Regions from separate parts of the Nocardia sp. GP40 genome, predicted to be linked through region 1. Evidence: riboswitches for the same ligand, from Rfam matches in the RefSeq annotation. Region 1 holds a riboswitch; each other region holds the start of a gene.
The links. Region 1 has a riboswitch for S-adenosylmethionine ahead of ABH933_RS15405 (ABC transporter substrate-binding protein). Riboswitches for the same ligand answer to the same signal wherever they lie in the genome.

Region 1 (4,195 bases):
CCCCGATGGCCTGAGACAGCTCGATGGTCGGGATCCACAGGCCGTTGCCGAGCACCGATTGCTGTGCCCGGCCGATCAATTGGGCACGCGCGGCCGGGTCCGTGGTCCGCAGTTCACCGGACAGCGCATCGTCCAGCTCCGGAATCGGCCCGCGCACATTGAGGTTCTGGCCGCCCAGGCCGAAGTTGGTGCGCAGAATATCGCCGTCGGCACGGGTGATGTTGTAGTAGACCGCATCGAAATCCTTGCTGTTCTGCCGCGCGGTGTATTCCGCGTCCGCGGCAGGCTCGAGCCGGATATCGATGCCGACCGTGCGCAACTGCTGCTGAATCAGCTCCAGGATCGCCTGATTCCCGGCGAAGGCGTGGCTGAACAGCACGCCGAACGACAGGCGCACACCGTCCTTGACGCGAATGCCATCCCCGCCGGGCGCCCAGCCCGCCCGGTCCAGCAGCTGCCGCGCGGCGTCGGGCGCGTAGTGCAGATGGCTCGAAAGGTCCACGTATCCCGGGGTTTTCGAGGCCAGCACCCCTTCGGCGGGCTTGAACTGCGGTCCGAGCACGGTATCGACCAGTTCCTGCCGGTTGATCGCGGGCAGCAGCGCCGCGCGCACCGCGGGATCACGCAGCGGGCCGCGGGTCAGATTGGGCTGAATCCCGAAGGGCACACCGGGATTCGAGGTGACCTGGACCCGGCCCCCGGATGCCTCGATCTGCGGTGCGTCCTGCGGCAGCGCATCGCTCACCGCATCGAGTTGCCCGGAGGACAGGCTGCCGGTGCGCACCCCGGATTCCGGGACGACGGTGAATTCGATCCGGTCCAGATACGCCGCGCCGCGGTGCGCGAATACCGCCGAGCCCCACGCGTATCCGGCGCGTTCGACCAGTGTGGCCGAGGCGCCCTGGCGGTAGGCGGCATAGCTGAACGGCCCGCTGCCGATGTCGTCTCCCCCGCACCGCTGGTCGGCCGGCTTCGCGGTCGTGGCGTCGGCGAGGATGCCGAGCTGCGGCGTCGAGACCGCCTGCAGGAACTGCGCGTTGGGGCTGTCGAAGCTCACCTGCGCGGTCAGCGGATCCGGCGCGCTCGTGCCGGTGTAACCGGCCAGGTAGCTGGCCGCCAGCGGGGCCTTGGCACCGGTGAGCGTGTGCACGATGGCATCGAAGGTGTTCCGCACCGACGTTGCGGTCAGCGCGGTGCCGTCGCTGAAGGTGACCCCGGGGCGCAGGTGGAACGTGAAGGTTCGCGCGTCGGGGCTCACCTGCCAGCTCTGCGCCAGCCACGGCACGATCGCCCCGGTCGCCGGGTCCTGATCGGTCAGTGAATCGACGATCTGCCGTGTCACATACAACGTTTGGTTGGTCCCGGACTGCGCGGGATCCGAGCAGGTCGGCGCGAGCGACAGGCCGTAGCGCAGCGTGCCGCCCGGCCGCGGCGGCCCAGCCGGAGCATCGGTTCCGGCGCCTGTGCCGCAGGCCGAGAGCACGAATGCCGTTGCGAGAACACCCAGTAGCGCGATCGCCGTCCTCATGCCGACCGCTTCGGCAGTCCGGGCGGATTGATGCGGCTCTGCTGCACGGCCTCGGTGCCCAGACCCCAGCGGTCCAGCACCTTGCGGTACAGCCCGTGCGCGATCGCGTACTGCAGCGCCTGATTTACGGGCCCGATCAGGCCGTTGTCCTTCCTGGTGAGCACCGCGATCTCAGCCTGCAGCGCGGTTCCGGCGCCGGAGAAGGTCGCCACGATCTTCGTTTGCCCCGAGGTGGCGACGTGATAGGTCGCGGTCGGGTTGGGACCCAGCATCCCGTCCAGGCGGTGCGAGGCGAGCGCGAGATAGTAGTCGGCGGTCTTCTGGTAGTAGGCGATATCGATCTTCGGCAGGCCCTCGGCCCGGTTCTGCTGGTCCCACTGCACCAGCAGCTGTTCCTGGTTGGTGCCGCTGCCGACTCCGATTCGCCTGCCCGCCAGCGATTTACGGTCGGCGTACCGCCAGGTGCTGTCCTTGGGCACCTCGAGGGCCAGGTTGTCGAGGCGATAGGTGGCGAAGTCGTATTTCTCCTTGCGCTCCTCGGTCACGGTGACATTGGAGACGAACGCGTCGACCGCGCCGGAGTCGACCGCCACGAAGTTCTGGGCCCAATCCGCGGTCCGCGCCTCGAGTTTCAGCCCGAGGATATCGGCGACGAGAGCGGCGACATCGACCTCGGACCCGATGACCGTGCGGTCGTCGGTGGCGTAGAACCGCAGCGGCGCACCACTGTCGGCGGACCCGGTGACGATCAGGGTGCCGCGGTTGCGGATGGCCGCGGGCACCTGCGCGGCGATCGAATCGACCTTGTCCGCGCGCACCCGGGTGCTCTGTTGCGGCGACAGGTCGTAGCTCTGCCCGTTCACGCTGCGCACCTCGTTGCCGGGCTCGGACCCGGCGCCGCAGGCGCCGGCGACCAGCGCCAGGGTGGTGAGTGCGGCGGTCAGCACGACCGCCCGCCGGGCGCGCGGGGCGCGGAATACTGTCAGGGGTCTCATGGCTCGTCGAACCTCCATCGGTCCTGGCGGTAGCACCCCTGCGCGCGGACATCCACGGCGGCCGGGTTGCTGCGACGTCGTGGAGCCAGGTCTCTCGGTCGCTCTGGATGGGCAGTTCGACGCTAGGCGAATCACCGTGCGGGGTCTGCATTCTCGATCGCGGTGAATCGAATGCTTGCCTCCGCCGACCGGAACGCCGGTCGCCGCCGTTCCGGGAGGGTTAGCATGTGGAGAAGAACTCCGTTTCCGCAGATCCCTGGAGGGCGCCATGAACGCACCGACACGGCCGATGCGCGCGGACGCGCGGCGCAATTACGAGCGCATCCTCGAATGCGCTCGTCAGGCGTTCACCGACTGCGGACCCGAGGCTCCCCTGGACGAGATCGCCCGCCGCGCCGGGGTCGGCCCCGGCACGCTGTACCGCCACTTCCCCCACCGTGAGGCCCTGCTCGAGGCCGTCTACCGATCCAGCATCGAGGACCTGAGCCGCCGCGCGGACGAACTGATCGAGACCTGCTCACCGCTGGACGCGCTACAGCGGTGGATGACCGCACAGGTGGAGTTCATCATGAACCGGCGGGGGCTGGCGCTCACGCTCAAGGCCGCGCTGGATCCGAACTCGGAGACCTTCCACCTGTGCCACACCATGGCGCTCGAGGCCGCGGCCCGGGTCCTGGAACCGGCCCAGCGGGACGGACTGGTGCGCTCGGATATCGAACCCCGCGACCTGATCCGCCTCGGCCGCGGCATCGGCGTCGCCTGCGAAAGCGCCCCGGAGGCGGCCGAACGCCTGCTGTCCGTCGCCTGCGCGGGCCTGCGGGCCGAACCGCCCGCGACGAACGGGTAGGGGTCCGGGCTACGGGTCGAGCGCGAGCTCGTAGTCGCGGCAGCGCGCGGTCAGATCCAGTCCCGCGGTAGCCAGGGCCGCGCGGATGCGCGGGTCGTCGTCCTCGAATACGCGCAGCACCAGCGCCTGGGGAACCTGGTCGTGCAGCTCGGTGATGACCGCGCCGATCAGCGCCGCCAGCGCGTCGGACTCGACGTCGCGATACGAAAAGCCCTCCCCCGCATTGATATACGCCTCGCTGCCGGTGACCGAGGTGGCCACGCTGGCGATCGGCTCCACGGCGCCGGGACTCAGCAGCGCCACCACCAGCGCCTGTCCCGACGGCTCGGTGGATTCGGCCAGGGCGTGCAGCACGCAATCGACCGGATCGCCGAACGCCAGCGCGCTCGGGGCCTGCCAGGTGCGCGGTTCGGCGGTCCACACCCGCGCGTACTCGCCGACCGCGACCGCGCCCAGCTCGGCAGCCGCGCGCCCCTCCGGACCGACATCGGTACCGTGCCACTGCAATACCCGGTATCCCAGCGCTCGCGCCTGCCGCGCGGCTCCCGCCAGCAGCGCCCGCACGACCCCCTCCTCGGCATCGGTCGCGGGCTCGAAATCGTAGTGCCCCACCTGAATTCGCCGCAGGTACCGGGAGGCGAACACCGGCTCGGCCACCGCGCGGGCGGCTGCGCCTGTTGGTCGCTCGCTCCTGCCGCCGGACAGTTCGACCCAGCCGAGCAGCTCGCCGCCGCGTCGCGCGGCCAGGATCCCGAGCCGCTCCGGGCCGCGCTCGACCGGCCCGAGGACATCATCCTCGAGAACGGCCAGGCCCGCCGCGCCCGC
Region 2 (4,195 bases), on a different contig from region 1:
TCAGGACGAGCCCACCCACACCGCCGCGCAGGCCGCGCAGGCGCTCGGGGTCGAGGTGGGTGCGATCACCAAGTCGCTGCTGTTCCTGCTCGACGAGGATCCGGTGTTGCTGCTGGTGTCCGGTGAGCACCAGGTCGACCTGGAGCGCACCGGCGAGCGGCTGCAGGGTACGCTCACCCGCGCCCCGGCCGAGGTCGTGCGCGCGGTCACCGGGCAGCCGATCGGCGGGGTCGCGCCCGTCGGGCATCCGACCAACCTGTCGACGTATGTGGACAACGCGCTCTCGCGCCACCGCGAGCTGTGGGCGGCCGGTGGGCATCCCAATACTTTGTTCCGGACCTCGTTTTCCGAGCTCGTGCGGATCACCGCGGGCCTGGCGATCGACGTGGACTGATCGGTGAGTGGCATATGCCGGAATACCCGCCGGGCCCGCGACGTAGGTTGGGACTGTGAGTGAGCTAGATCTGAGCGGTATCACCGCGGCGGAGTTCCGCGCCGCCATGCGGCACTACCCCGCCGGGGTGACGATCGTCACGCTCGAGCAGGACGGCCGGCCCATCGGATTCACGGCCACCTCGTTCGCCTCACTCTCGGCCGAGCCCCCGCTGATCTCGTTCAATATCGCCGAGACCTCGTCGAGCATCGAGGCCATGCTGTCCGCCCGGTCGCTGGTCGTGCACTTCCTGGGCGAGCACCAACTGCATCTGGCACAACGGTTTTCGCGCAGCGCGGAGGAACGGTTCAGCGACTCCGCGCTGTGGACGACGCTGGAGACCGGCGAGCCGGTGCTGCACAGCACCCCGCTCTGGGTGCGCGCGTCGGTGCACCAGCTGCTCCCGATCGGCGATCACACCCTGGTCATCGGCCTGGTCACCCGCGTGCACGACAACACCGACGACGCGCCCATCGCGACGCCGCTGCTGTACTACAACGGGTCCTATCACCGCCCCCGCGGACTGGAGTGATTCACCCGGCGGACGCGATGGTCCCGATACCGAGTGCCGCCAGTATCCCGGCGCTGATCTGCTCCAGCCGATCTCGTACGCGTGGGCGCCGCAGCAGGGCCACCGCGCCGGCGGCGGCCAGGGCCACGATCACCATTTCCGTTGCGGCGATGCTCGATTCGATCGCACCGAGGGTCAGCGTGCCGGTGAAGGTGACGTGGGTCAGGAACTGCGGGAGCACGGCGAGATAGAACAGGCCCACCTTCGGATTGAAGAGGCAGGAGACCAGCCCTGCGGTGAATGCCGAACGCGCAGAAGCGGTTCCGCGCGCGGAAATCGCCTCGAGGGCCGGCTCAAGCGCCGAATCGGTAAGCAGCTCTTCTGTTTTCCCTGCCCTCGTCCGGCGATGCTCGCGCAATGTCCGAATTCCCAAGTACAGCAGGTAGATTCCTCCGATCACCTTGAGAATTCGGTAGGCCGTCGCGGACTGCTCCAACAGCGTGGCGACCCCGGCGGCGACCACAACCGCCCAGGCGATGCCGCCCAGCGCCGACCCGAGCGACGCCGCGATCGCCGGTCGTCGTCCGGCCATGGCGTAGCGCAGGACCAGGAACGTATCGGGCCCCGGGGTGATGGCCAGCAACAGGCACAGGCCGACGAAGCCGAGTAGCAGGGAAGGACTCACCGGACTACGTAACCGCAGTTCATGGCGGATGGCAAGGGAATATGACGCGGCCGGGAGTTGACAACGGCGGGCGGCGTCTGCCAGTCTCGGGACAGGTCATGAGTACCAGCGTCAAGCCCCGGCTAGCTGGTCGGCAACCCTCCTCCGCGGCGGGGTGCTCCGGGTGACGACCGGGCCGTAGCCCGACCGGGCACGGCAAGCGCGGACTCCGTTCACCTTTCCCGGGGTCCCCTTGGTCCCGAAGGGATTTGTGTGATGACTGCTGTACTCACGTCCAGCTGTGCCCCGATCGCCCGCGTTTCCGGATGCGATCTGCAAGTTCCCTTGGTACAGGGCGGAACTCGCGAATATGCCAACTTCGACTACGCCGCCAGCGCGCCGGCCCTGGCCCAGGTCGCCGACCGGGTGAGCGAGCTGCTGCCGTACTACGCCAGCGTGCACCGCGGCGCCGGATACGCCTCGCGCATCTCCACCGACTGCTACGAGAATTCCCGCACCGCGGTGGCCCGCTTTCTGCACTGCGCCGACGACCAGGTGGTCGTCTTCACCCGCAACACCACCGATTCGCTGAACCTGCTGGCCTCCTGCGTGCCCGGCGACACCGTGGTGCTCGACATCGAACATCACGCCAACTTCCTGCCCTGGACCCGGCACGGCCGCCGCGTCGTCCCGGCCGCGGACACCGTCGTGGAGACCATTCGCCGGGTCGTCGCCGAGCTGTGCACCAAACCCGCTGCGCTGCTTGCCGTTACCGGCGCCTCGAACGTGACCGGCGAGGTGCTGCCGCTGCGTCGGCTGGCCGATATCGCGCACCAGTGCGGCGCACGGATCCTGGTCGACGCCGCGCAGCTGGCGCCGCATCGCCGAATCGACCTGTGCGCCACCGGAATCGACTATCTCGCATTTTCCGGCCACAAGCTGTACGCGCCGTTCGGCGCGGGCGTGCTGGTGGGCCGGCGCGACTGGCTCGATGCCGCCGACCCGTATCTGGCCGGGGGCGGAGCGGTGCGCGAGGTGACCACGACCGGCGCCGAATGGGCGCCCGCGCCGCAGCGTCACGAGGCCGGATCGCCGAACGTGCTGGGAGTCGCCGCCCTGGCCGCGGCCTGCGACGCACTCGGCGCGATCGAGGAGCGCACCGCCGTCGAACACGAGCGCGCGCTGGCCGATCGGCTACGCGCCGGCCTGAATGCCATTGCGGGAGTGAACTTCCTGCGCATCTGGCCCGACAGCGAGGACAGCGTCGGCATCGTCGCGTTCACCCTCGACGGATTCGAGCCCGGACGCGTCGCGGCGCATCTGTCGGCCGAGCACGGGATCGGTGTGCGCGACGGCCGCTTCTGCGCACACCCGCTGCTGGCCCGCCTCGGAGTCGACGGCGCGCTCCGAGCCAGCATCGGCCTGGGCACCTCCGCCGCGGACGTGGACCGCCTGATCGAGGCCGTCGCGACCCTGGTCGAGCAGGGCCCCGCCTGGAATTACGCCTACACCGAGGGCCAGTGGAACCCGGTACCGGAGACCCGCCCGGGCCTGGCCGCTGCGGCCGCGGCAGGCGCGGCGCCCTGCACCTTCTGACCGCCTGCCAGCGGCGGAATTGGCGCGGTCCGCGGGGTTCCGGTCCCGATTGCGCATGCTCGCCGCGCCGGGGCGGAACAGGCGCGATCCGCGGCGGGTTCCGGTCACGATTGCGATGCTCGCCGCGCCCGGCGGATCGGCGGTGAGCTCCGGTGGGCGCGGCACGAGGCACCTGGCCGCCAGCTCCTCGACCTGCGGGTCGTCCTCGGTGAGCGCGTCGAGCGCCTCGAGATCGGACTCGACCGCGAGTTCCGAAGTGCCCGAGCCTGTTACGGCACGAGATACCGGGCGGCCAGTTCCTCCACGAGCGGATCGTCCTCGGTGACCGCGTCGAGCGCCTCGAGATCGGACTCGACCGCGATCTGCCGGGGATCGTCCCACTCGGGATCCGGGGTGCCGTCCTCGGTCAGCTGGCGCAGCAGCTTCTCGCGGATTCGAGCCTTCAGGGAATCGGCCATAGTCCCAGCATGCCGGACCGTGCGGCCGGATCCCACTGCAGCAAATACGCCGTCGTCCTAGACCGGCGCCAGCCAGGCGCCCCAGGGGGTGTTGCGCAGCACCGTGAACGCCGCGAGCAGCGTCAGCACGATCGCCAGCGTGGTGCGGCTCATCGTGAACGAACGTCCCGGACGACCACGCCAGCGGCGCACCATCCAATCGCCCCACCACAGCGTGAATCCCAGGATCAGCGGCAGCAGAAAGACATTGCTGTGCACCGCGTCCAGGATCCGGCCCTCGGTCAGATTGTGCATCGCCCGCAGCCCCCCGCACCCCGGACACCACCACCCGGTCAACGCATAGAACGGGCAGACCCCGTAGGAACCCTGCACATGCGGATCGTGGAAATGCACCAGCACCGCCGCCGCAAACCCGACACCCCCGACCAGCGCCGGCGCGCCGAGTGCCCGCCAGCCGGATGCCTTGTCTACGGTGCCGACCACAGTCGGCGGACCGCCCACCCGGTCTCGCCGCGATTCACCCGCCCGAAGTT
Region 3 (4,195 bases), on a different contig from region 1:
GACTCACACCCCGCCGGGAAATCCCAGCTGTCGCCACGCCTCGTACACCGCGACCGCCGCGGCATTCGACAGGTTCATCGAGCGCCGGCCCGGCAGCATCGGGATCCGCACCTGGTCGGTGATGTGCGGATCGGCGAGCACCTCCGGTGGCAGCCCTGTCGGCTCGGGACCGAACAGCAGCACGTCGTCGGGGCGGTACACGATATCGGTGTTGCGCGTGGCGCCGCCGGTGGTGAAGGCGAACACTCGGTCCGGGCGAATGGCTTTCCAGGCGGCGGCGAGATTTTCGTGCACCGACACCGAGGCGAGGTCGTGATAGTCCAGCCCGGCGCGACGCAGCTTCGGCTCGGACAGATCGAACCCCAGCGGCTCGATCAGATGCAACGAACATCCCGTCCCCGCGGACAGCCTGATCGCATTGCCGGTGTTCGGCGGGATGCGCGGCTCGAAGAACATCAGCTTCAACACAGCAGGAGACAGCCTCTCGTCACGTCCGGCTGCGAGAACTCTACGCGTGGTCCGGGCCGTCCTGCGGCGTCGGCCTGGTCACCGCCGAGCGCTCCCGTCCTAGGATCGGCACCATGATCAGCGCCGACGACCACACCTACCTCGCACGCTGCGTCGAACTCGCCGCGCGCGCACTCGACCTGGGGCACGAACCGTTCGGCTCGCTGCTCCTGGCAGGCGATGCGATCGTCGCCGAGGCCATCAACGAGGTCGGCGGCGGTGATGCGACGCAACATCCGGAGTTCGAGTTGGCGCGCTGGGCCGCGGGCAATCTGCCCGCCGATCGGCGCGCCGAGGCGACCGTCTACACCTCCGGCGAGCATTGCCCGATGTGCTCGGCCGCGCACGCTTGGGTGGGGCTCGGGCGCATCGTCTATGCCAGCTCCACCACCCAGTTGACCGCCTGGCGCGCCGAACTCGGGCTGCCGTCCGGCCCGGTCCGGCCACTGCCGATCAACGAGGTCGCACCCGGAATTCCCGTCGCGGGTCCAGATCCCGAACTCGCCGACCAGGTTCGCCGGCTGCACGTCCGGCACGCCGAGCGGAGCCGGGGCGACTGACGTCCGAGCCGACTGACCACCGCGCCGCCGCCGGGTGAATGCGAGAATCTGGGGGTGACCGATGCGCCCGCGACCACTCCGCCCACCCGCCCGCTCGGATTCCTCGGGTCACTGCGCAACCAGCTGCCGATACTGCTGGTGGCGGTGGTGCTGCTGGTGGCCGTGGTGTTCATGGCGCAGGACCGATGGCGGCGCGGTGCCCTCTTCATCGGCGGCGCACCGCTGCTCGCGGCGGTACTGCGGCTGGTACTGCCCGAGGCGCGGGTCGGGTTGCTGGCGGTGCGCAGCAGACCGTTCGACGTCGGCGCCTACGCGGTGCTGGGCGGCACGATCATTGCCCTGGCGGTCACCATCAGCACCCTCGGCATCGGCTGAGGCACTACGGCGCCAAGGCACTGCGGCCCGGTGCCCCGCCGAGCCTCGGCTGACCCCGCTACAGCGAGTTGCGCGCCAGATCCATCGTCTGAACCAGCAACTTGCCGACCGCCTCGGTCTCGGTCAGGAATCCGTCGTGCCCGTCGCGCGAGCGCACGATCTCGAGCCGCCGGCATCCGGGGAGCAGATCGGCCAGCTCCTGCTGGGTGTGCAGCGGATACAGCCGGTCCGAGTCGACACCGCCGACCACGCAGGGCACCGCGGTCGCGGCCAGCGCCGCGGCCACCCCGCCCCGGTCGCGGCCCACGTCGTGACGATTCATGGCGTCGGTCAGGAGCACGTAGCTGGCCGCGTCGAAGCGCGCGGTCAGCTTCGCGGCCTGATGGTCCAGATAGCTCTGCACCGCGTAGCGGCCGCCGTCGCGGGGGTTCTCCTCGCCCTGGGCGCGGTTCTCGAAGCGGTGGTCCAGCTCGAAATCGGTGCGATAGGTCAGGTGCGCGATGCGACGGGCGATGCCCAGACCGCTCGTCGGCGTGCGGCCGGTGCCGTGATAATTGCCACCCTGCCAGTCCGGATCGGCCGTAATGGCCGCGATCTGCGTTGTCTGGGTGCCGATCTGGTCCGCGGTGGCGCGGGCTCCGACGGCCAGCACCAGCGCGGCTCCCACCCGCTCCGGGTGCCCGACCATCCACTCCAGCACCCGCATACCGCCCATCGACCCGCCGACCACCGCGGCGAGCCGGTCGACGCCGAGCAGATCGAACAGCGCCCCCTCCGCACTCACCTGGTCGCGGATGGATATGCCGGGGAACCGGGCTCCCCAGGGCCGCCCGTCCGCGGTGATGGACGCCGGGCCGGTGCTGCCCTTGCATCCGCCCAGCACGTTGGTGGCGATCACGCACCACTCGTCGGTGTCGAGCGGTGCGCCGGGCCCCACCACGCCGTCCCACCAGCCGGGCAGCGGGTGCAGCGCATCGGGCGCGCCGACCACATGCGAGTCGCCGGTCAGCGCGTGCTCGACCAGCACGATGTTGTCCGCCGCGGGGGACAGCTCACCCCAGCGCTGCACGGCGAGCTCCACACCGGGGATCACCTCGCCGCTCTCGAGGCGGATATCGCCCACGCCGATGGTGCCCAGCCGCCCATCCGGTGGCGGCAGCAGCCGTGCTGCCCGGGTACGGGACGCGCTCCGTTCGATGCTCACGGTCACCGTGCCACCGCCGCGCGGGGCGGCGTGGTCCGCCGGACCACGAAATCGGTCACGGACGCGAAAGAATTACTCATGTCGTGGCTCTTTCCAGAGGTCTGCCGGTGAGCGTTATCGGAGTCCGGATAGCGGACGGCTACAACACATTTCGGAAACCCTCCTGATGGTCGCGCTTGCTCTCGGCCTTCGAGAGCCCGGTCATCACCCGGAGCACCCCACCGCGACAGGAGGGTTGCCGGCCAGCGAGCCGGGGCTTGGCGCTGGCGCTCATGACCTTCCCGCCATGGTAGCGGGCCGCGGCGCGAGGGAGAAAGCAGGTGTGCAATGGCGGCGCCGCGGACCCGGCGCGAACGCCGGGCGAGCAATTGCCTGCATACCGGGGGTGTGACGGAGGTATCACTCACCGGGAGGTCGGCGCGCGTGAGACTCAGCGCACCAGTATGCTTGTACTGTTTGGCACCTCGGAGTCCCGTGGCCAACACGGGACGTATACGTTGTCTGTTGAACAGCCGGGTCCGCTCACAAGCGTGTTCACCTGGCCGAGTTAATGGGAGCATCATTCCTAGGAGGACACGAAGATCCATGTCCAAGATCAAGGTTGAAGGCACTGTCGTCGAACTCGACGGCGACGAGATGACCCGGATCATCTGGCAGTTCATCAAAGACAAGTTGATTCACCCGTACCTGGATGTGAATCTCGATTACTACGACCTCGGTATCGAATACCGCGACAAGACCGACGACCAGGTGACCATCGACGCCGCCAACGCCATCAAGGAACACGGCGTGGGCGTCAAGTGCGCGACCATCACCCCGGACGAGGCGCGCGTCGAGGAGTTCGGCCTCAAGAAGATGTACCGGTCGCCCAACGGCACCATCCGCAACATCCTCGGCGGCACGATCTTCCGCGCGCCGATCATCATCTCGAACGTTCCGCGCCTGGTTCCCGGCTGGACCAAGCCGATCATCATCGGCCGTCACGCCTTCGGTGACCAGTACCGCGCCACCGACTTCAAGGTGTACCAGGCCGGCACCGTCACGCTGACCTTTACCCCGGAGGACGGCAGCGAGCCGATCCAGCACGAGGTCGTGAAGATGCCCGAGGACGGCGGCGTCATCATGGGCATGTACAACTTCAAGAAGTCCATCCAGGACTTCGCGCGGGCCTCGCTGAACTACGGCCTGCAGCAGAACTACCCGGTGTATCTGTCGACGAAGAACACCATCCTGAAGGCCTACGACGGCATGTTCAAGGACACCTTCCAGGAGGTGTTCGAGACGGAGTTCAAGCCGCAGTTCGACGCCGCGGGCCTGACCTACGAGCACCGGCTCATCGACGATATGGTCGCCTCCTCGCTCAAGTGGGAGGGCGGTTACGTCTGGGCGTGCAAGAACTACGACGGTGACGTGCAGTCCGACACGGTCGCGCAGGGCTTCGGCTCGCTGGGCCTGATGACCTCGGTGCTGCTGACCCCGGACGGCCGGACCTGTGAGGCCGAGGCGGCGCACGGCACCGTGACTCGGCACTACCGGATGCACCAGCAGG

Region 2: it holds a riboswitch for S-adenosylmethionine, as region 1 does, so the genes downstream of both, ABH933_RS36295 (aminotransferase class V-fold PLP-dependent enzyme) here and ABH933_RS15405 (ABC transporter substrate-binding protein) in region 1, are expected to answer to the same signal.
Region 3: it holds a riboswitch for S-adenosylmethionine, as region 1 does, so the genes downstream of both, metX (homoserine O-acetyltransferase MetX) here and ABH933_RS15405 (ABC transporter substrate-binding protein) in region 1, are expected to answer to the same signal.

What each region holds. Positions count from the first base shown of each region.
Region 1 covers NZ_JBNPVW010000004.1:484,811-489,005, reverse strand. The annotation lists gene ABH933_RS15410 (ABC transporter substrate-binding protein) at 1-1,528, opposite strand, end outside; gene ABH933_RS15405 (ABC transporter substrate-binding protein) at 1,525-2,523, opposite strand; SAM riboswitch class I at 2,535-2,637, opposite strand; gene ABH933_RS15400 (TetR/AcrR family transcriptional regulator) at 2,792-3,370, shown strand; gene ABH933_RS15395 (hypothetical protein) at 3,380-4,195, opposite strand, start outside.
Region 2 covers NZ_JBNPVW010000016.1:18,231-22,425, reverse strand. The annotation lists gene ABH933_RS36310 (YbaK/EbsC family protein) at 1-394, shown strand, start outside; gene ABH933_RS36305 (flavin reductase family protein) at 501-965, shown strand; gene ABH933_RS36300 (LysE family translocator) at 967-1,629, opposite strand; SAM riboswitch class IV at 1,724-1,837, shown strand; gene ABH933_RS36295 (aminotransferase class V-fold PLP-dependent enzyme) at 1,885-3,204, shown strand; gene ABH933_RS36290 (hypothetical protein) at 3,474-3,662, opposite strand; gene ABH933_RS36285 (DUF2752 domain-containing protein) at 3,720-4,195, opposite strand, start outside.
Region 3 covers NZ_JBNPVW010000005.1:167,744-171,938, reverse strand. The annotation lists gene ABH933_RS17255 (tRNA (cytidine(34)-2'-O)-methyltransferase) at 4-456, opposite strand; gene ABH933_RS17250 (nucleoside deaminase) at 585-1,067, shown strand; gene ABH933_RS17245 (DUF3017 domain-containing protein) at 1,122-1,442, shown strand; gene metX (homoserine O-acetyltransferase MetX) at 1,501-2,652, opposite strand; SAM riboswitch class IV at 2,814-2,924, opposite strand; gene ABH933_RS17235 (NADP-dependent isocitrate dehydrogenase) at 3,232-4,195, shown strand, end outside.